Regions from separate parts of the Beduini sp. genome, predicted to be linked through region 2. Evidence: riboswitches for the same ligand, from Rfam matches in the RefSeq annotation. Region 2 holds a riboswitch; the other holds the start of a gene.
What was found. Region 2 has a riboswitch for lysine ahead of ACLRVU_RS10250 (ACT domain-containing protein). Riboswitches for the same ligand answer to the same signal wherever they lie in the genome.
Positions count from the first base shown of each region.

Region 1: it holds a riboswitch for lysine, as region 2 does, so the genes downstream of both, ACLRVU_RS05000 (YfcC family protein) here and ACLRVU_RS10250 (ACT domain-containing protein) in region 2, are expected to answer to the same signal.

Region 1 covers NZ_JBKTEM010000002.1:246,114-257,346, forward strand. Annotated here, with positions in the region: gene ACLRVU_RS04965 (alpha/beta hydrolase-fold protein) at 1-1,721, shown strand, start outside; gene ACLRVU_RS04970 (ABC transporter ATP-binding protein) at 1,934-2,707, opposite strand; gene ACLRVU_RS04975 (hypothetical protein) at 2,708-3,991, opposite strand; gene ACLRVU_RS04980 (ABC transporter ATP-binding protein) at 3,991-4,755, opposite strand; gene ACLRVU_RS04985 (hypothetical protein) at 4,767-6,023, opposite strand; gene rbr (rubrerythrin) at 6,274-6,816, opposite strand; gene ACLRVU_RS04995 (MATE family efflux transporter) at 7,002-8,363, shown strand; lysine riboswitch at 8,439-8,612, shown strand; gene ACLRVU_RS05000 (YfcC family protein) at 8,684-10,072, shown strand; gene ACLRVU_RS05005 (M20 family metallopeptidase) at 10,083-11,233, shown strand, end outside.
Region 2 covers NZ_JBKTEM010000006.1:97,876-109,108, reverse strand. Annotated here, with positions in the region: partial or broken gene ACLRVU_RS10285 (metallophosphoesterase family protein) at 1-306, opposite strand, end outside; gene mnmE (tRNA uridine-5-carboxymethylaminomethyl(34) synthesis GTPase MnmE) at 505-1,839, shown strand; gene ACLRVU_RS10275 (hypothetical protein) at 1,855-2,097, shown strand; gene ACLRVU_RS10270 (ribonucleotide-diphosphate reductase subunit beta) at 2,202-3,242, opposite strand; gene ACLRVU_RS10265 (ribonucleoside-diphosphate reductase subunit alpha) at 3,253-5,613, opposite strand; gene ACLRVU_RS10260 (WD40/YVTN/BNR-like repeat-containing protein) at 5,763-7,022, shown strand; gene ACLRVU_RS10255 (hypothetical protein) at 7,033-7,242, shown strand; lysine riboswitch at 7,314-7,487, shown strand; gene ACLRVU_RS10250 (ACT domain-containing protein) at 7,564-8,028, shown strand; gene dapA (4-hydroxy-tetrahydrodipicolinate synthase) at 8,041-8,934, shown strand; gene dapB (4-hydroxy-tetrahydrodipicolinate reductase) at 8,936-9,679, shown strand; gene lysA (diaminopimelate decarboxylase) at 9,697-11,013, shown strand; gene ACLRVU_RS10230 (GNAT family N-acetyltransferase) at 11,048-11,233, shown strand, end outside.

The DNA.
Region 1 (11,233 bases), on a different contig from region 2:
AATACACAGGAAATTTAAGCAGTCATCAGGATTTAGGAATATATCTTCCGGCAGGCTACGATAAAAATCGTGAAAAACCATATAAAGTAATCTATGCCAGTCATGGCGGTGGCGGAAACGAAACGGATTGGTTTGCTATGGGACATGCCGATAACATTATGGATAATTTAATCAGCAGCGGACAAACAGAAGAAGCGATCGTTGTCACAATGGATAATGCATCTTATAATTGGGATTTTGCCAAAATAGAAGACAATGTCCTTCATTATATTATTCCTTATATGGAAACAAACTATAATGTTTCTGCTTCAGTAAATGATCGTGCCTTTTGTGGTCTGTCTATGGGCGGAATGACAACAACCCATATGTATTTTGATCATCCTGACGCATTTGGTTATTTTGGTATTTTTTCAGGAACTGACATGAAGGCTTTAACGGATAAACCAGAATTATCTTATCCGATTGTTACTGCTACTGTTGGAACATGCGATATTGCTTCAGCAACAATTATGTCCGGAGAAGATATCAAGTACGAAGATTTAGTAAAATGGGCAGCAGATAACTCTATGGATAACTTCATAGATGGTGGTTATTTATACGGAGCTCATGACTGGTTTGTATGGGCACAAAGTTTTCAGCATTTTGTTCAAAATATTGTGTGGAGTCAAAATAATGAGGATATCTTTACTAAAGAATTATTGAATAACAATTATGCCGAAGTGGGCCATTTGGCAGTGACTAAAATATCTGGTGATCAAACAAGTTTAAATGGCGTTTATCATGTAGATGAAGGAACACAGAGTAATCCATGTGGTCTTGAAAATAATGGATCAAGTATGTATTTTATTGCAGATGAAAATAAAACACTATTAATTGATGCAGGAAATGGTTTTTATTCAGAAGATTTTAAAGTGATTATGAATGCTTTATCTGTGAATCGTACATTAGAGGTTGCGATTACTCATAACCACGGAGATCATATCGGTGAATTAAAAAATAAAACGATAGCAGCAGGAACGAGAGTATATATAAGTGAAGGCGATTATGATGAAGCAACACAAGCTTTATTAAAGGATTATGATGTCTCTTTAATTGCGGAAGGAGATACTATTGATACCGCACAGTATTCATTAGAAGCAATTAATTTAAGAGGACATACTGATGGATCAATTGCATATCTAGATGCTAAAAGACAAGTCTTATACTCCGGAGATGGCATGGGATCTAGGTTTGTTTGGCTGCTTTTTACTGAAAATCCATTAACCACATATGAAGTGGATATGAAGGCATTATATAATACAGTAAAAGAAATGGAACAACTCACTATTTTGCCAGGTCATGCATGGCAGCAGACTTATGGTGAATTAGCACCTGGAGAAGAATTAAACATGCAATACATAAAAGATATGTTGGCTTTGTTACAGGCGATAAAAGATGGTAATGCAGCGATGGAGGATTATCAGGCATTAAATAGAGAAGGGGATGTAGCAATTACTTATAATGGATTAAAGGCAGCAATTGATACAACACGCTTAGCCGTTCAGCAATTCACAGCAGAACCTACTCCTCCTATAGAAAATGAAGAACAACAAGACACACCAAAAGTGACACAACCTAAAGTTGCGGATACGGGAGATGCTACATCTATTATCGGTCTTGCGAGATTAAGCATTTTAGCGATAGCAGGTATATTTGCTTTAACTAAAAAGAAAAAAGTATAATGTTTTAAGAATTGTGTAATACGCTCCTACCAAAGTGGATAAATGAAGTTATATAAATTCATTCATCGATAGAGGTAGGTTTTTTTATTGTAAAATAAAGTCACAGCGCCTATATAAAGATTCCTAAATATAAGAAATAGATTTTAAGTCCATCACATAAAAAAAGAGCTGAACGCTCAGATAGCTAACTACCTATCTTTTCGTTACAGCTCTTAATCCATAAATTCTAATTGTGATTCTTGTGAATTTGCTTCAACAATTTTATAGAAGTATTCTTTTTGGCTCATACCATCGGCTTCTAATTCGGTTTCGATTAATCCATCCTTAATTCGAAGCATTTTGGTTGAATAACTTGCGATCGTTGCATCATGAGTTACCATCAAAATTGTAACTCCTTGTTCCTTGTTTAAACGACGGAAAATAGAAAGTAATTCATGTGAATTCTGACTATCTAAGTTTCCGGTTGGTTCATCGGCAACAATTAAACGAGGGTTAGTGACTAAAGCTCTGGCAATCGCCACTCTCTGTCTTTGTCCTCCGGAACATTCGCTCGGATGTTTTTCTAAGGTCATATCGATATTCAACTGTTTTGCAATATCTGTCACACGGGTTTTAATCTCATCTTTATTTACATTCGCTAATGAGAGAGGTACGCCAATATTATCTAAGATCGTTAAACTCTCAATTAAATGAAATTCCTGAAAAATAAAGCCTAAGTTTTTATAACGAAATTGTCCTAATTCGTATTCTGTCATGCTGACAACATTGGTTCCGTTAATATGAACAAATCCTTTTGAAGGAAGATCTATTGTCGATAAAACGTTCAACAAAGTAGACTTTCCACTTCCGGAAGGTCCCATGATACAGACGAATTCTCCTTCCACCATATTCAAATCAATTCCTTTTAAGGCTTCAACTTTCTGATCATCAAACTGACCGTAAATTTTTTTGACACCTTTAGCGGTAAGTACAGAATTTGTTTCCATTTAGTGTCCTCCTTCAATATAATTAAAAATAACTTTTTTATAATTTTGATATGTGATGAGTCCAACCAGTACGATTGGAATCAGATAGGCTAAGACAAGATTAACAGCGATCGCTATCGGAAGCAAACCATGCTGAATATAAATAAAGAGAATGATACCGATATATAAAGTTGGAATAAACAAGATAATGCCGTAAAGCCCTAATGTTTCAAAACGCATGATTCTTTTTAAATCTTTACGAACAAATCCCAGTTTATATAAAGATTCAAACAAGGGTCCATTCGATGAATTCTCCACAATGACACGATATACGATACAGAAGGTCATTAGGAAAATGATTACCCCATAAGAAAAGTAAATCAAGGTACTGTTGCTGGGATCATCATGATACGTAATACATAAACAGATCATACAGATGATAGCGACAATGATAATTTTAATCAAGGTTGCCGTTCTGGCGATTGAGTAAGAGAGATTCCCAAAACCAATCAGACGAATCTTATGATTCATATTAAAGTGACGTTGCAGGAATTCAAATAACTGTGGAAGTCCACGCTTGAACAAACCGGAAATTCCATAAAGTCCTATACAAGAAACAATGAGAAAGACCATTGTATCATTACTGGCTACAGGGACTTGAAAAAAGACATATAACGGAATGAGTGCCGTTATCCAGTAGACAATAATCGGCATACGGATGGAAGAAGCGGGGGCTTCTGCTTTCATTGTATTATTAAAATGTAATAATTGAAGGATGTCATGACGATACGCATATCCTGCATTAACAACAGTCAAGGCAGCCGTTTGAGTTAATAACGTAATGATTGACATGACAATCGCTTGAGTAGAAATATGCCAAAGGTTACCGGTAATATGAAGACTGCTGTAAACAATCTGATTCAAGATCGGATTCGCTAGATAACCGATCAAAAAACCTAACGGAATGGCGGCGAGGATGATCGCAAAGTTTTGAACAATCAGATAAATACTGACACCACCAACACCGGCTCCGGACATCGTATAAATCCCTATTTCTTCGTTCTTTTTAGAAAGGAAGAAGCCATTGGCAAAACAGGCTGTAGCCGAAGCAATCAGCATAATGGCAAGAGAAAGTAAGTTACTAAATCCCATTCCGGTACTAATTTCATTTCCAATAATATGATTATCCATATAATTAAAGAATAAGAAAATCACAGCAGAAGAACAAATGAGTGACAGCCCATAAAAGAATGTTTTTTGATACTCTAGTTTGAGCATCCTTAAAGCAAATTTAGCTTTACCCATTACTGAAATAATTCCTGTGATTCTTTTGAATTTGCATCGACGATTTCATAATAATATTCTTTTTGGGTTTTATTTAGTTTTTCAATAGTTGTTTCCAACTCACCATCTTTAATAAATAAGAGTTTTTTAGAAAAGCTGGCAATCATGGAATCATGAGTTACCATCAAAATCGTAACACCATCTTCGTCGTTTAACTGCTTGAACAGTCTGAGAATTTCGTGTGAGTTTTCACTGTCTAAGTTACCTGTCGGTTCATCTGCAACAATAAGTTTTGGCTGGTTGACTAAAGCTCTGGCAATAGCGGCACGCTGTCTTTGTCCACCGGAACATTCTTCTGGATATTTATGCAGCAGATGGTCGATTCCTAATTTTTTTGCGACCGCTTCTACATCTTGAATAATCTCTTGTTTAGATTTATGAGACAATGAAAGCGGCACAGCAATATTTTCAGAAATAGTCAGGCTGCCAATCAGGTTGAAGTCCTGAAAGATAAAGCCAAGGTTTTCATATTTAAAGCGACCTAATTGTTCCTCTGTCATGTCAGTGACATCCTGTCCTCCGATCACGACACGACCGCCAGTAGGGTTATCAATTGTTGAGATAACATTTATAAAAGTTGATTTTCCACTTCCGGAAGGTCCCATAATACAAATAAAATCATTTTCATTGATCGTCAAGTCAATCCCTTTTAAAGCTTTGAACGGTTGTTTTGTATGCAGTCCATAAGTCTTTTCGACTCCGGTTGCTTTCAATACTTCATCCATATTTTTCCTCCTTAAATATTTGCAATAATCGTACGTTTATAAACTAAATAAGCAATGAATGCGGTAATGCAGATCGGGATTACATAGGCTAAAACTAAGGCAATCGCAAAACTCAATACTACTTCCTTGGCAGCAACAAAGCGGCCTAACATAATCACAATATAGCTGGTCGGGAAGAAAAGAATAACCCCATACAGCATCACAATCTCTTTTCTCATGATCGCTTTTAACTGTTTCTTTAGATATCCTAATTTAAAAAGTGACTGATATAATCCTAATCGGGTAGATGTCTCTAAAATAATCTTGTATAAAATACTGGTTGACATTAAGAAGATAATAATGCCATAAGAGAGCAATACGATAAATAGATCCTTTGGGCTATTGACATTGATAATGATCAAGCCAATAAATAAGATAATCGAAAGAATAATAATCGTCATCAGCATTCCCGTAGATTTCAATGAATAGGAAAGATTCCCATAAGCAATCAAAGAATTTGATTTTGTTAAATGGCTCTTTTGTCTATACATAATTAACTTTGAAAGACCTACCTTCAATAATCCCACGATACCAAATACGCCAATGCAGGAAACAACAACAAAGATCATTGGATCAAGATCAACGATAAAGAATAATACGATTGGAATCAGATAGAGAATCCAATAAAAGATAACAGGTGTCTTAATTGGTTTCGTTGATTTCTTTGTCATCGATTCCTGTTCATTTAATAACGTTTTGATTTCCGTACGGTAAGCATAACCGGAATTGACTAATGTCAATGCAATAATCTGTGTCAAAATTACGATGGTACTCATAATTAAGCCTTGCATTGAGACATAGTACGTATTGGCTGCGACATCTAATGAAGCATAGATAAATAAATTAAAGAAATGATTGAAAATATAGCCAACACCAAACCCGATTGGAATACTTAACCCCATGATTACAAAGTTTTGAACCAAAAGATAGCCAGCTACCGCAAATACACTGGCACCGCTCATTGAGGCAATCGCAATCTCATTTGTTTTACGTGAAATAAAAAATGAGTTAGCAAAGCAGGCATTTGCACATGCAATGATAATAATAAATAACGCTAATATTTGATTGGCACCGCTTTTTTCAGAAAGACTGTTGCCTAAATAAATATTATCGATATAGTTGAAAAATACAAAAATAATTGATGTCGATAAAACTAACGAAAGGCCATAAAAAAAGCACTTTTTAAAGTCTAATCGCAACATCTTGAGGGAGAACTTTAGTGTTCCCATGTCATCACCATCCTATTTTTATAATACTCTTTAAAAGCAATTACATCAAGATTAAAATAATTAAAAAGAATAAAAATAATTTTTATAACCATTATCTCTAATAAAGCAGGAAATAGAGCTTTCAAAATATTTTATTTCCTTTATGTAATTACTGTTACTTCATTATCATACACTTTTAAAGCGGTTACATCAAGAAGCAATTTTCTGTTAGAGAAAATAAAAATCACACTCAAGGTGTGATTTAAGCTAATTAATAGTTCTGTGATCTTACTTCAAAATATGATTTTGGATGGTCACATACCGGACATTTCTCAGGAGCATTTTCTCCTACATGGATATATCCGCAGTTACCGCATTTCCATACTGTGATACCATCTTTTTCAAATACGGCACCTTCTTCAATGTTTTTAAGTAATTTTAAATATCTTTCTTCATGTTCTTTTTCGATTTTACCTACTTCTTCAAATAAGAAAGCAATTTTATCAAAACCTTCTTCTTTTGCTTCTTTTGCGAAAGTAGCATACATATCTGTCCATTCGTAGTTTTCACCGGCAGCAGCATCTTTTAAGTTTGTCATTGTATCAGCAACGGCACCACCATGAAGTAATTTAAACCAGATTTTAGCGTGTTCTTTTTCATTATTAGCAGTTTCTTCAAAAATATTAGCGATTTGAACATAACCATCTTTTTTAGCTTTACTTGAATAGTAAGTATACTTATTTCTTGCCTGAGATTCTCCGGCAAATGCTGTTTGTAAGTTTGCCTCTGTTTTTGTTCCTTTTAAATCTTTCATTTTATTACCTCCAATATTTCTTTCTGTATTTATCATATCCCTAAATATTACAAAAGTCAATATCTAAATAGTAATTATTCCTATTTATTTTATAGATTAATTTAAACACAAAAATGTTTTTCGATTAACTATTGACTATATCTTTTTGAATTGATAATATTGAATAGTTACAAAGGAGTGATATAGTGGAAGAAAAAGAAAATAAAATGGGCTATATGCCTGTCAGTAAATTACTGATTTCAATGTCTCTGCCGATTATGATCTCAATGCTTGTTCAAGCATTGTATAATATTGTGGATAGTATCTTCGTTGCTCAATTAGGAGAAGATGCTTTAACAGCGGTCTCGCTTGCTTTCCCGGTACAATCGATTATGATTTCGGTGGCTGTCGGAACGGCTGTTGGTTTAAATTCATTGATTTCAAGAAAATTAGGACAAAAAAGAAAAGATGAAGCGAACTTAGCGGCAAGTCATGGCTTGCTTTTAGGGATTTTAAGTTACTTTGTCTTTGCGTTATTTGGAATTTTCGGTTCAAGAATGTATTTTGAAGCGTTCTCAAATAATCCGGTAGTTATCGATATGGGAGTACAATATATCAGTATCTGTACGATCTTCTCATTCGGTATCTTTTTACAGGTTATTTCTGAAAGAATCATGCAGTCAGCCGGTATTACCATTTACAATATGGTAACACAGCTGGTTGGAGCTGTTACGAATATTATCTTAGATCCGATTATGATCTTTGGTTTATTTGGTACACCCAAGTTTGGGATTGCCGGAGCAGCGATGGCAACCGTTATCGGTCAGATCGTCGCAATGCTGTTATCGCTGTTATTAAATCATTTAAAGAATCATGAAGTGCGTATCGCGATTAAAGACTTTAAGTTAAATGGTTATTTAATTGGTGAGATTTATCGTGTTGGGGCACCGAGTATTGTTATGCAATCGATTGGTTCCGTTATGACCATGGGATTAAATGTCATCTTAGCTTCTAGTCAGGCAGCTATTTCTGTATTAGGGGTTTACTTTAAATTAAATAGTTTCATCTTTATGCCGGTGTTTGGATTAACCAATGGATTGATTCCAATCTGTGCTTATAACTTTGGAGCTAAGAAAAAAGATCGTATCTTGCTTGCGGTAAAAGATGCACTGATTTATGCAGCGATTATCTTAACGATTGGAATGGCAGTCTTCTTAGCAATTCCGGATAAGTTATTGATGATGTTCAATGCTTCTTCAGAAATGCTTAGAATCGGAGTACCGGCATTGCGCTTTATATCTTTATCATTCCCATTAGCTGCGGTAGGAATTGTTTTATCTTCTTTATACCAGGCATTAGGAGAAGGAATGTACAGTTTAATCATGTCAGTATGTCGTCAGTTATTAGTTATTTTACCATTAGCGTACATATTGAATAAACTCTTTGGAATGACTATGCTGTGGGCATCGTTTGCCTTTGCCGAAGTTATCTCTTTATTCATCTGTTTATACTTGTATAAACGCTGCTATAAAAAGCATTTAGTCGAAATTGATCCCAAAGCAGCTTAATGGCTGCTTTTTTGTTTATAGTGTAAAACTATTTACAAATGTATACAATTTATGCTATAGTTAGTTTCGACTTACATAGTCGATAGGGGTGCAGTACTTATCAGTATATCTAAGGAGGCCGAAAGCCGATGAATTAGATAGAAAGGATTTACTGCCGAAGTGGTTATGTCAAAATAACTGCTGGGGTCATATTTAAGAGGTATGACACTGTCTTTATAGCTGCCGCTATAAAGGAGCACTACTTGGCGCTTGAGGATGATTTTATAATGTCTTTATGCCGCAAAGTGGTATAGAGACATTTTTATTTTGAGGAGAGACTTATGGAAAAAAAGAAAAAATTTAAAATGCCCCATACCTACGTCATCATTTTCGGAATGGTTATTTTAGCGGCCATTTTAGCGAATGTCGTACCGGCGGGGCAATTTACACGTGTAACCGATGATTTCGGGAACACAGTTGTTGTTGCAGATTCATTTCAATACATACCTAAGATTGGGATTGGTCTGTTTGATATATTCGTATCGATTCAGTTAGGGTTTATTGATGCCGGACAGATTATTTTCTTCATTATTTTTGCCTATGCTTTTGTTTACATGCTGTTGAAGAATGGAACATTTGATGCTGTATTAGGAGCCACTTTGCGTAAAGTCGGCTCACGTATTGAACTGATTATTCCGATCTGTATGATTGCCTTTGGTGTTTTGGGAAGCACGATGGGTTTATTCGAGGAAACATATGGGTTATTACCGATCTTTATTTCGATTGCGATTGCCTTAGGCTATGATGCGATTCTAGGGGGATCAATCGTTTATATTGCGGTAGCAGTTGGATTTGCCGCAGCAACGATCAATCCTTTTACAATTGGGATTGCCCAAGAGGTCGCCGGAGTTGAATTATTTTCCGGTTTAGGTTTCCGTATTCTATGTTTTGTGGTATTTATGAGTATTGCCATTATTTATGTGTGGCGTTATGGTAAGAAAGTTAAAAATGATCCGACAAAATCGATTCTTTATGGAGAAGAGATGGAAATCAAAGAAATCGGATCAAAAGAAACGATGATGAACACGAGCTTTACGTTCCGTCATAAACTATCTTGTTTATTGTTTGTCGTGACGATTGGGATGCTGCTTTATGGAACGATCCAATTAGGATGGTATATCGATGAGATCGCAGCACTGTTCTTTATTATGATGTTAGTGGCTGGGTTTATTTCCGGATTTACCCCTAGTCAGATTGCTGAATACTTTATTGAAGCCGCTAAAGAAATGATGTTTGGGGCATTGATCTGTGGATTAAGCAGAGCGGTTCCGATCATCTTGGAAAATGCTTGTATCATTGATACGATCGTTTACTGGCTATCAAGCGGATTACAGCAGTTTACCGGATATTTAAGTGGATTAGGTATGTTGTTTGTACAAAACATCTTGAATTTCTTTATTCCTTCTGGTGGGGGACAGGCATTGATTACTATGCCAATCTTAGCACCGGTAGGAGAAATGGTGGGACTGAATCGTCAAATTGCAGTCTTAGCTTTTCAATTTGGAGATGGATTCTCTAATATTTTCTGGCCAACGTCTGTCTTTATGATGTGTGGAATCATGGGAATGCCGGTAAACAAATGGTATAAGTTTGTTACACCGCTATTTGGGTTATTGTTAGTAGCAGAGATTCTTCTGCTTTGCTTAGCGATTTTTATTGGTTTTAGTTAGGAGGAGCGATATGGAATTAAAAGAATGTGTATATACGAAAACAGAGGAATTACTGGAAGAATTTAAAGAAGTCAATGATTATATTTATGCGCATCCGGAATTAGGGAATGAAGAATACATGTCTTCTCAATACCTTGTGGATAAGATTAGTCAATATGGTTTTGAAGTTACCTATCCTTATTTAGATTTGCCAACAGCCTTTAGGGCAGAGTTGAATTGCGGAAAAGGACCGAAGATCGCCTTTTTAGCGGAATATGATGCCCTGCCGGGATATGGTGAATCTGGAGATCAGACAGCTCATGCCTGTGGACATAACTGGATTGCTGCTTCTACTTATGGAGCGTGTGCAGTGTTAAGTCAGCTAAAAGATCATTTTAACGGAACGATTGTGTTTATCGGAACACCGGCAGAAGAAACAACAGGGGGGAAATGTGATTTAGTTGATCGTGGGGCCTTCGATGATATTGATGCGGCTTTTCAGATGCACTTAGGAGCAGAAAATAATTTAAATGTTGTAACCTTAGCGATTGATTCGATTGAATTTAATTTTGAAGGAGTAGCTGCACATGCGGCGGCTTATCCGGAACGTGGGATTAATGCTTTGGATGCCGTACAATTAACTTATGCTGGGATCAATGCATTGCGTCAGCATATGCAGCCCGATGCTCGTGTACATGGGATAATTACTAATGGCGGGCAGGCAGCCAATACAGTGCCTAACAAAGCACAATGCCAGTTTTATATCCGTGCTAAAAAAAGGGCATATCTGGATGAATTAACGCAAAAAGTCATTAATTGTGCAAAAGGAGCTGAATTAATGACAGGGGCTAAATTAACTTATCGCCATTTTGAAAATTCTTATGATGATTTGATTAATCATCCAGGCTTGATAGCTTTAGCGAAAACAACAATGGAAGATTTAGGCGTTACAGATTTCGTGGAAAACGATGAGAATGCATCAGGATCAAGTGATATTGGCAATGTCTCTCATGTATGTCCGACTTGCTATATTGAGTTGAATACGGGAGCGAATCCTCCTGCTTATGCACATAATGAGGATTTCTTGAACTGTGTCAGCGGGACACTGGCTTACCAGACTCTGGCGATTGCAGTCAAGACAATGGCGTATACCGCATTACAAGTCTATTTAGATCCAACTAT
Region 2 (11,233 bases):
AATATCGATCGGTCTTAAATGTTTGCATGTATGATATAATGAACCATTCTTCGATGAAGCCTTCCAATTGTCTTTTGGATTCAACAGATAATCTTCACGATTTCCTTTCACAAAAACAGTCGAATACTTTTTCCTTAACTGATAAATATAATCAAACGTTTCTTGAGGTAACGGATAATCACTGACGTTATCCCCTAAAAAAACCAGTAAGTCTATGGATTGTTTCTCAATCTCTTCCATGCAGGCTTTAAATGCAGTAATGTTAGCATGAATATCACTTAATATTGCAATTCTATAATGTTTCATTCTCATTCCTCCTATTTATATTATACAATAGTGAAGAATAAAAAACTTTATAATCATCTTCTATCTATAGTATATCATTTGATTAATAATATTCAATAAATTATTAATATTATTTATATGCAAAATAATATAAAAGGTTAAAATACTTTGTAAAAAGAAATGTTTCGGTTATAATCAAAAGCAAGGAGTGATAAGAACATGTTAGAAGATACAATTGTCGCCATAGCGACCGGTAGAAATGAAGCCGCTATCTCCATCATTCGATTAAGCGGTCCTCATGTTTTTGAAGTAATGAAAAAAATATTTAAAAAGGATCTGACTAAAGTTAAAAGCCATACGATTCATTATGGGTACATCCGTGATGGTGAAGAAATAATAGATGAAGTGTTGGTGAATGTATATCAGGGGGAAAGAACATTTACCGGAGAAAATATGGTTGAAATTAACAGTCATGGCGGTATTTTTATTACTAATCGTGTTTTGGAAACATGTATAAAATATGGTGCTCGTTTGGCTAATCCGGGAGAATTTAGTGAACGTGCTTATTTAAATGGTCGTATTGATCTTGCTCAGGCTGAATCTATTGCTGATCTGATCAGTGCTAAAACAAAGACTGCCAGTCATTTGGCACTAAATGGGATTCAAGGAAAAATCTCTTTATTAATCAAGGGTTTAAAAGAAGATTTAATTCAAATTATAACTCAGATTGAGGTCAATATTGATTATCCTGAATATGATTCAGTAGAAGAATTAACCGCCGAATCGCTCTTGCCATTAAGTGCTGATTTTATGAATAAAATTAATAAAATATTAGAAAATGCCCGTAGTGGGAAATTGATTCGCGATGGGATTGCAACAGTCATTATTGGTAAACCTAACGTTGGAAAATCAAGCTTACTAAATGCTTTATTAGAAGAAGAAAAAGCGATTGTAACGGATATTGCCGGAACAACCCGTGATATTGTGGAAGGAAGCATTAATCTTGGCGGAATTGTTTTGAATATGATCGATACTGCCGGAATTCGTGATACAGAGGATATTGTTGAAAAAATCGGTGTAGAAAAATCTAAAGCAATGCTTTCTAAAGCTGATCTTGTTTTGCTTGTGTTGGACGGATCACAGCCATTAGAAAATGAAGACCAGCAATTACTTGATCTGACACAGTCAATGAATCGAATCATTGTAGTGAATAAGAAAGATCAAGGTGTCCATATTGATATAGAAGGTATTCAAATCAGCGCCAAAAATTTAGATATAGAAGCTTTGGAAGAGGAAATAAAAAAAGTCTTCCAGCTAGGAAAACTATCTCACCAAGAGGATATTTATATTTCAAATATTCGTCATATCACTTTGTTGGAAAGTGCTAAAGAAAGTGTTGAAAAAGCAATTGAGGCAATGAACATGGGAATCCCAACGGATCTTATTGTATTGGATCTTTACGATGCTTGGAAAGCTCTAAAAGATATATTAGGTGAGGAAGCAAAAGAAGATTTATTAGATGAACTATTTAGTCGTTTCTGTATTGGTAAATAAGGAAGAAGGAAAAAAATGAACAGTCAGGAAATCAACAAAACCATTGCTGAACGTTATCAAAAATGGTCTAAAATTAATTTGAAAATTGGGTTAGTCGCTTTTGTTGTCAGTTTCATTATTATTGCTTTAAATACCGGAAATTCAACTTTAAGTTTTATTTCCTCTATCGGTTTAGTCGTTTGTCTGTCTTGTTTAGTGGAATATTTTGTGTTAAAGGGAATGTGTGCTTACATGTTAAATCGTAAAGATAAGAAATAATATGAAGCTGTGATGATTTGTCACAGCTTTTTTAATAGATAAAACTGTATTTTACTTCTGTTTTATCTTTAAATCAAAAACAGCTTATAAAGATAAGCTGCCTATTATAAATCATCTACCAAAGCGCTTGATTTTGCGTAAGCACTTGATTTTGCTTCAAAGAAATCCGTTTTTATTAAGTTGGCATTGCTGTATTGACTTACCCATTTTGTTGCTTCAGGCTCTTCCTTAATTTCATCATATAAAGTTCCAAACCCTAAAGCATTGCTTCTTAAATTTCCTAAGTATTTGATGTAATCAGCAATCATTTGATGAGTAAGACCGGGAATGCGGTCACCAATGACGTAATTTCCCCAAGCAATCTCCTCTTCTACACCCTGCTGAATCATCGCTCTGTATTCTTGAATATGATCCTCGCTGAATAATTCCGGTTCTTCATTTTTCATTTCTAAAATTAATTGATGAAATAACCATAAGTGGGTGTTTTCATCACGATTAATATAGCGTATTTCCTGAACAGATCCCGGCATTTTTCCGTTACGGGCTAAGTTATAAAAAAACATAAAGCCACAATAAAAGTAGATACCTTCTAAGATGTAGTTGGCAATCATTGTTTTAATTAACTGATAAGTATCTTTTTTTTCTTGAAATTCATTATATAAATCACCAATAAAGCGATTGCGATTTAATAAATGTTCATCATTTTTCCATTGATATAAAATTTCCTGACGCTCTTCTGGCAGACAGATACTATCCAGCATATAACTATAGCTTTGTGAATGCACAGCTTCTTGAAACGCATGAATGGTTAAACATAAATTAATCTCATTAGCGGTGATATACTCTCCAATAGAGGGCAGGTTCGCTGTTTGAATACTGTCCAAAAAAATCAGGAAAGAAAGAATCTTATTATAAGCTGTTCTTTCTTCATTACTTAAAAGCCGATAGTCTTTTATATCCTGATTCAAATTGATTTCTTCAGGAATCCAAAAGTTATTCATTGCCTGACGATACCAAGAGGAAACAAACGGATATTTAAGATGATTAAAGTCATTTAGATTAGTTGTATTACCATTTACTAAACGTCTTTTTTCAACTTCAATGTCTCCCCATTCATTAAATAGTTTTTTCTTTTTTAATAGCATGTTTTCCCTCCTATGCACTACATGATTCGCACTCTTCCACTTCAAGAGACTGACTGCGGACATAATAAATTGTTTTAACTCCGTTTTCAAAGGCGGATATATAAAGATTTAATAATTTTCTCAGAGTAAATTCATTTGTGATATATAAATTAACGGATTGTGCCTGATCAATATGACGCTGACGGATACCGGCTGAGCGGATTACCCATTCCTGATCGATTAAATGTGCAGCTTTATAGTACCAGAAATTTTCTGTCGTTAAATCCGGCGCCACACGGGCAATCATACTCCCCTTCTTTTCTTCTAGGAAGAAGCGTTTCATAATAGGATCTACGGCAGCTGTTGTACCGGAGATAATTGAAGTAGAACTGGTTGGAGCAATCGCTAATAAATATCCGTTTCTTAATCCATACTGATGTACTTGTGCCTGTAATAGTTTCCACTTTTGTGTTGTATACTGACGTTTTAAAAAGTAGTTTCCATTATCCCAGTCAGAACCTTTGAATAAAGAATAAGCCCCCTTCTCTTTAGCTAATAATAAGCTGGCTTCAATCGCATAATAATTGATCTTTTCAAATAACTGATCACTGAAGGTTAAATGATCTTCAGATTCAAAGGCAATATGCTGTTTTGCTAAAAGATGATGATAACCACTTACCCCTAAACCAATCGCACGGTATTTTTGATTGGTAATCTTGGCATTAGGAATGGGATAAAAATTTAAATCAATGACATTATCTAGGGCACGAATTGTTGTATAGATTGTCTTTTGCAACTCACGATCATTTTGAATATTGAGATGTCCTAAAGATAAAGAAGCAAGATTACATACTACAAAATCCCCCGGTTTACTCTTTTCAACAATTATCGCTTCTCCATCAACGACCATTGTTTCCTTTTCATAAAAATGTGTTTCAGACATATTTTGTGCAATCTCGGTACAAAGGTTTGAGCAGTAAATGATTCCCTGATGAGCATTAGGGTTAAAGTGATTTACTGTATCACGATTAAAAGTAAAGGGTGTTCCGGTTTCTACTGCAGACTTCAAAATAAGTCGAACAAGATCTTTCAATAAAATTTCTCTTTTAGAAATCTTCGGATCGTGAATGCAATCGAAATAACGCTTTTCCCATTCTTGACCATAATAATCTTCTAAGGCATATCCTTTTTGCATCAGTATTTCATGTGGGCACATGAGATACCAAGTTTGATTTAAATCCTCTTTTGCCATTTTCCAAAACAAATCAGGATAGCATACGGCTGGGAAGATATCATGAGCCTTTAATCGATCATCCCCATTGTTCGTACGTATTTGCAAAAACTCAGGAAGATCTTTATGCCAAGCATCCAAATAGACAGCAGCGGCTCCTTGGCGTACACCTAATTGATCGACTGCAACTGCGGTATCATTTACTAATTTCAGCCAGCGAATAACTCCTCCGGCACAACCGGAAAAACCACGAATGTCAGAACCTATAGCTCTGACTTTGCCAAAATACATTCCCATTCCGCCACCATACTTAGAGATTTGAGCAAAATTATCAATACTTTTGTAAATACCGGTCAAGGAATCTGGCACTGTATCAATAAAACATGAAGATAGCTGATGCAATGGCTTTCTAGCATTGGCTAAGGTAGGGGTTGCCATCGTTATTTTTAATTGACTTAACAGATCATAAAAATCCATGATAAAAGGCAGACGATCTTTTTCATTCATTCCAATATGCATTGCAATGATCATAAACATTTCCTGCACATTCTCTAATACGTGATGCTGATGGTCGGCGATCAAATAACGTTTACTCAATAGTTCCAGTCCGCTGTAAGTTAACAGATGCGTACGTTCCGGTTTCAGATAACTTTCCAATATCTGAACCTCTTCCTTACTGTAATTCTCTAATAAATATTCCCCATATAAACCAATCTGGGTTAATTTTTCAATCTTGCTGTAAAGATCGTGAATGTGATATTGTTTTGTATTCTCTTTGATTTGCTGATCCAGTTTTAAAGCTAACAGATAAGAAGCAATAAATTCCCATTGAGGAGCTTCCTGACTTATTAATTCAACAGCCGATTTAATCAGCATATCTAAAACCTGTTCAGGAGCAGCTGTCTTGCTGACAAAGCTTTCAAATTTATCATACAGATGTTCGATAGAATAAATATCTTCATTATAGCGCAATGTTATTTCTTTGATGACAGATAAACATGATCCGGATAAAGAATAACCTGTAAACTTATTAATAATATTCTGCTGTAAAGTTAAATAGTCTTCCAATTGATCTAAATCAAAAATATTCTGGCAATGCTCAAATAAGTTTGGCTCGATTGTTTTTTGTAAATAGTTTTCTAGTAATGTGGTCATGTTCATAATGTCAAAGTCTCCCTTATTGTTGTTAGTTTATTTTAACTTTACCATGTTTGAAATATATAGACAAATGATATGAACTAATAAACAGTTCATATTTTATTCAAAGTGAAAATGTAATATAATGAATGAAATTGAAAAGAGGATTCTTTATGAAGAATATAAAATCAGCATTTATATTTATAACCTTAATTACATTATTAACATTTGGTTTTATTCAATACAAGTGGCAAACATTTAAAGCCACTGAAAAAACAGCGATTGAAGTAAAAACAACAGAGGATCGGTTAGAGAATATTGCCGGACTTTGGTTTGATCAATATACGGAACAGTTCAAAGATTGGCTGACTCCTTTTTCATACAAGATAAAAGAAGCACGCATTGATAATATTGAGCTTTTAGATCAGAAAAACGGTTATGTTCAAGTTGACTATGCCTATTTGCCATTTTCTAGTAATGAGCAGCTGATCTTTAATCATGGCGGATTAATGCAAAGTGATGACGGCTGGTATAAACAGCAAGTTGTATTAAAATTTGAAAAGACGGCAAAAGGTTATCAAGCAAAAGAAGAAATGCGCCCAGTCAATTATCAGATTCAAACAGATCCAAACATTATGACAGAAGGCAAAAAGCCAACACAATATGCGATTGAAAAGGATTGTGATTATACGATTTTGGATCATAAACTATGGGTTACCTACGATCATGGGGACAACTTTACTGAAGTACCGATAGATTATGAAAAAGTAACCTATGATCCGAATTATTCCTATGGTGAAACAGTTCCTGAAGGCAGCTATATAATTAAAGAGGACTATACTGCTTTCTTATATGTTGATAAAGGAAGCTTAAATCTCATCTATTCTCACGATCAAGGTAAAAGCTGGGAGACAACCACCATTGCTTCAAACGAACACTATTATCTAAGAGCACGTTTTTTATCAAAGACAGACAATCAATTTTATGTTTTATTTTCTACGGATAAAGCAATGTCAGCAGAAAGTCACAGCTTAATGAAAAGCACAGATGGTATTCATTTTGAATCTGTTAATTATCAGGATCCTGAGCAGCGAGTAATGACCTATGCTTTCTTTAGTGATGATGATATTGGATATGTCGCTTATCGTAATAATGATAGCCGAGATAATCTTTCTTTCTATCGAACGGAAGACGGCGGACAAACCTTTACCCCTATAACATTTGAATTAAAAGAAATATCTTTTATGGGAGATAGTATAACCCCATATATTCAGGTAGATCGTATCTATAAAGAAGATGGACAGATACATCTTATTGTCGGTCAAGGTGAAAATGGCGACTATGGCTATAACAGTGCCCATTATATAAGCAATGACGGAATTCATTTTACGTTTTTAGAAGAAGTGGATGATCGCCCTGCTTTAGCCGGTTAGGAGGAATACAATGGAAACAATAAAAAGAATTATACTCACTCTTTTAGCGGTAGTTTTTGGATTTTTCTTCACCAGTTCATTTACACTGGCTTTTGTTTATCGTGATATTCATTTAGGTATTCGCTTTGCCTTGATCGGTTTTTGTGTCTTATGTCTCTATTTTATAGTATGGTTTGGAAATGATATTTATCATTATTTTAAAAACAGAAAACAAATCTAATATTTTATAGAAAATCGAAAGATATATCAGGAAACATATTGTTATTTTAGGGAATGTGTGCTATATTGAAAAAAATTGATAGAGGTGCATTGTGTTATTAAACTTATTAGTGGGTGCAAACAGAATAAGCGTAGGAGCCATTGCCGAAGAAGCAGATTATTGCATGAATCTGATTTCTGGGATTACAGAGAATATCTGTAAGACTGTCATTATCCTATATTTGATAATGTTGTGCTATCATTGGTCAATATGGTCTATCATCTTGTCGCAATGAAACACATGCGACATTTTTAATTGGGAGGAAAAAAGGAGGATTCCATGATGGAAAAAGCAATAAGTAAAATTACAGTGTTAGAAGACATCATTCAAGTAAAATTAGGAAAAGTACATAAAAATTCTATGTTTATTGCCGATATCTTTAATATTATTGCTTCAAAAAACGTAGATATTGATATGATCAGCCAAATTATGCTGGAAGATGAAGTAAACTTACAGATCACTTGTGATCAGGATTCACAAAAAGCATTAGATGAAGCATTAGAATTAATCAGAGATAAATATAAACAAATTGTAATTACTCAAGATCGTATGGTTTCTAAGGTATTGGTTGAAGGGGAAGGAATGCGTAATACACCGGGTGTCGCTGCAAATGTATTCAATATCTTTGCTGAAGCGAATATTCATATCCTGCAAGTATCAACTTCACTGACAAGTATTGATTTTTTAGTAAATAAAAAAGATTTGAATGTTATTGTAGAAGCAATAAAAAAAGAATATCAATTATAAGGAGATATATAGATGAAAGAATTATTTGTGGGCAGTGCCGTTGCCTTAGTTACACCATTTCATGAAGATGGATCAGTAGATTATGAAGCGTTTCGCACTTTAGTAAACAAGATGATTGATAATAATGTTCAGGCATTATTGGTTAATGGGACAACTGCTGAAGCTTCTACTTTAACTGTAGATGAAGAACATGAGTTATTAAGAATCACCGTAGAACTGGCAAATAAAAAAATACCGGTTATTGCCGGAACCGGAAGCAATGATACAATGCATGCTTTAAGAGAGTCTAAAATAGCGAAAGAAATGGGAGCAGACGCCTGTCTGATTGTAACGCCTTATTATAATAAAACCAGTCAACAGGGATTGATTCAGCATTTTACCTATTTAGCGGATAATATCGGACTGCCAATTATTTTATATAATATACCTGGGAGAACAGGCTTAATGATTAATGTGGATACAGCTTTGCAGTTAGCACAACATCCGATGATCATTGGTATGAAAGATGCTACAGGAAACATGGCGTATACAATGGAACTTCTTTCTAAAGTAAAAGATCTTGATTTTGATGTATGGTCAGGTGAAGATGGTTTGATTTTACCAATGATTGCCGCTGGAGGAAAAGGTGTTATTTCAGTATTAAGCAATGTGTATCCAAAAGAATGCCAGCAGTTATGCGAATTAGCTTTAGCTGGTGAAAATGCTAAGGCACAGCAATTAAGCTATGATCTTCATGATGTATGTTTAGGCTTATTCTTAGATGTCAATCCTATTTGTGTGAAGTCAGCTTTAGCACATCAGGGAATATGCAGTGATCATTTAAGAATGCCTCTGATTCCAACAACTAAAGAAAATCAGGAAAAATTGTTTATTGCGATGGAAATTTTTGAAAGCAAGGGGTATTAAGATGAAAACAATCGTTTATGGATTTGGCTTAATGGGAAAGAAAATTTACCATGCCATTAAAAATAATGAAGCATTTGATATGATCGGCGTTGTCTCTTACGAATTTGATCAGAAAATCGATGATCCAATGTATACCAAGTTAGCAGAATGCACAGAAAAAGCAGATGTCATTATTGATTTTTCACATCCCAATAATTTAGACGATATCTTAGCTTATGCATTAAAAAATAATACAAAACTGGTTTTAGCGACAACCGGATTTACGAATGAACAGTTAAATAAGATTGAAGAGGCTTCTCATCAGATTCCTATCTTTCAATCCTATAACACTTCATTTGGAATGCAGATGGTTACCAAAATATTAAGAGCAGTGGCAAAAGAATTTTATGAAAACGGCTTTGATATTGAAATTGTGGAAAAGCACCATAATAAAAAAATAGATGCTCCAAGCGGAACAGCAAAATTACTTTACGAAGTAATGGATGAAGAGATTGAACATCTGCATCCTGTTTATGATCGCAGCAGCATTTCTAAGCGCAGAGAAAAAAATGAAATTGGGATTCAGGCGCTAAGAGGCGGAACCATTTTTGGAGAACATGAAATTATGTTTGCCGGAAATGATGAAATTGTTGAAGTTAAACATACGGCTCTATCGAAAGAAGTCTTTGTACTTGGAGCGATTCATGCGGCACAGTTATTAGAAACCAAAGAGAAAGGATTATATACGTTAAAAACGTTATATTAATAGGATAGATTATGGTAATGGATATTAAGACACAGGAAATCATTCAAACAAAATATGCCACGATTCATGATAATACATTATATATTGATGGTGTTTCAAGCTTAGATTTAGTTAAGAAATACGGTACTCCGCTGTATGTGATGTCAGAAGGACACATTCGTGAACAGATGAACCTTTTAAAAACAAAAATGATTGATAAATTTGAAAATACATTGCCATTATTTGCATCAAAATCATTTAGTTGTGTGGCAATTTATAAACTCGCTAAAGAATATGGAATCGGTATTGATTGTGTATCTGCGGGGGAAATATCAATAGCTTTAAAAGCTGATTTTGATCCTAAAAAAATATATTTCCACGGAAATAATAAGTTGAAAAGTGAGATTGAATACGCTGTTTCTAATGGAGTAGAAAACTTTGTCATTGATAATTTTCATGAGATTGAATTGGTTGAAGAAATTGCCTGTCAGTTAGGAAAAACAATCAATGCTACAATTCGTGTTGTACCGGGTGTTGCGGCTGGCGGACATAAATATATCCAAACTGCGGCAGATGATACAAAATTTGGTTTTTCATCTCATGATGGTACCTATTTAGAAGCAATCCAGCAGATCTTATCAGCTGAACATATTCGATTTGAAGGAATACACTGCCATATCGGATCACAAGTATTTGACATTACGAAGTATGAGGAAGCGATGCATAAATTCGTAGAATTTGCTTATGAAATTCATGATCGTTTTGGAATTGTTATTACTAAATTAAATGCCGGTGGCGGTTATGGAATTGCCTACACAAAGGAAGATACTCCATTGGATTTTGAATTGATTACTGAAAAGATTATGGCGATCATCACTAAAGGATTTGAAGATAAAGGTTGGCAGAGACCAATGGTTTTAATTGAACCGGGACGTTTTGTAGTTGGAAATGCCGGAATTACACTCTATGAAGTAGGTTCTTCAAAAGAAATACCAGGAATAAAAAAATATATCAGCGTTGATGGCGGAATGACTGATAATATCCGTTCAGCTTTATATCAGGCAAAGTATGAAGCATTGATCGCAAATAAAGCCAGTGAGGAACCAGTTGAAACGGTTTGTGTAGCCGGTAAAAATTGTGAATCAGGTGATATTCTCATTCAAAGTATTGATTTGCCTTCACCAGTGGCTGGAGATATTTTAGCGGTTTTCTCTACAGGAGCTTATCATTATTCAATGAGCAATAACTATAATCAGCTGCCAAAGCCGGCTGTCGTCTTTACTTATGAAGGGCAGGATCGTTTAGTTATACGAAGACAGACATTTGATGATCTAACTGCCTATGATGTTGATTAACTCCCAAACGGGAGTTTTATTTTAGGAGGAAATAATGATTACATTTATAAAAGCAACTGTAAATGATGTTTATAAAGTTATCTCAGTACAAACTCAATGTTTTATTGAATTCTTAGACCGATACCATGATGACACAATTAATCCTACTAATGAAAGTGCTGCTTCTATCAAAAGATATATTGAAGATCTAAATTCAACTATTTATTTTATTAAAAATAAT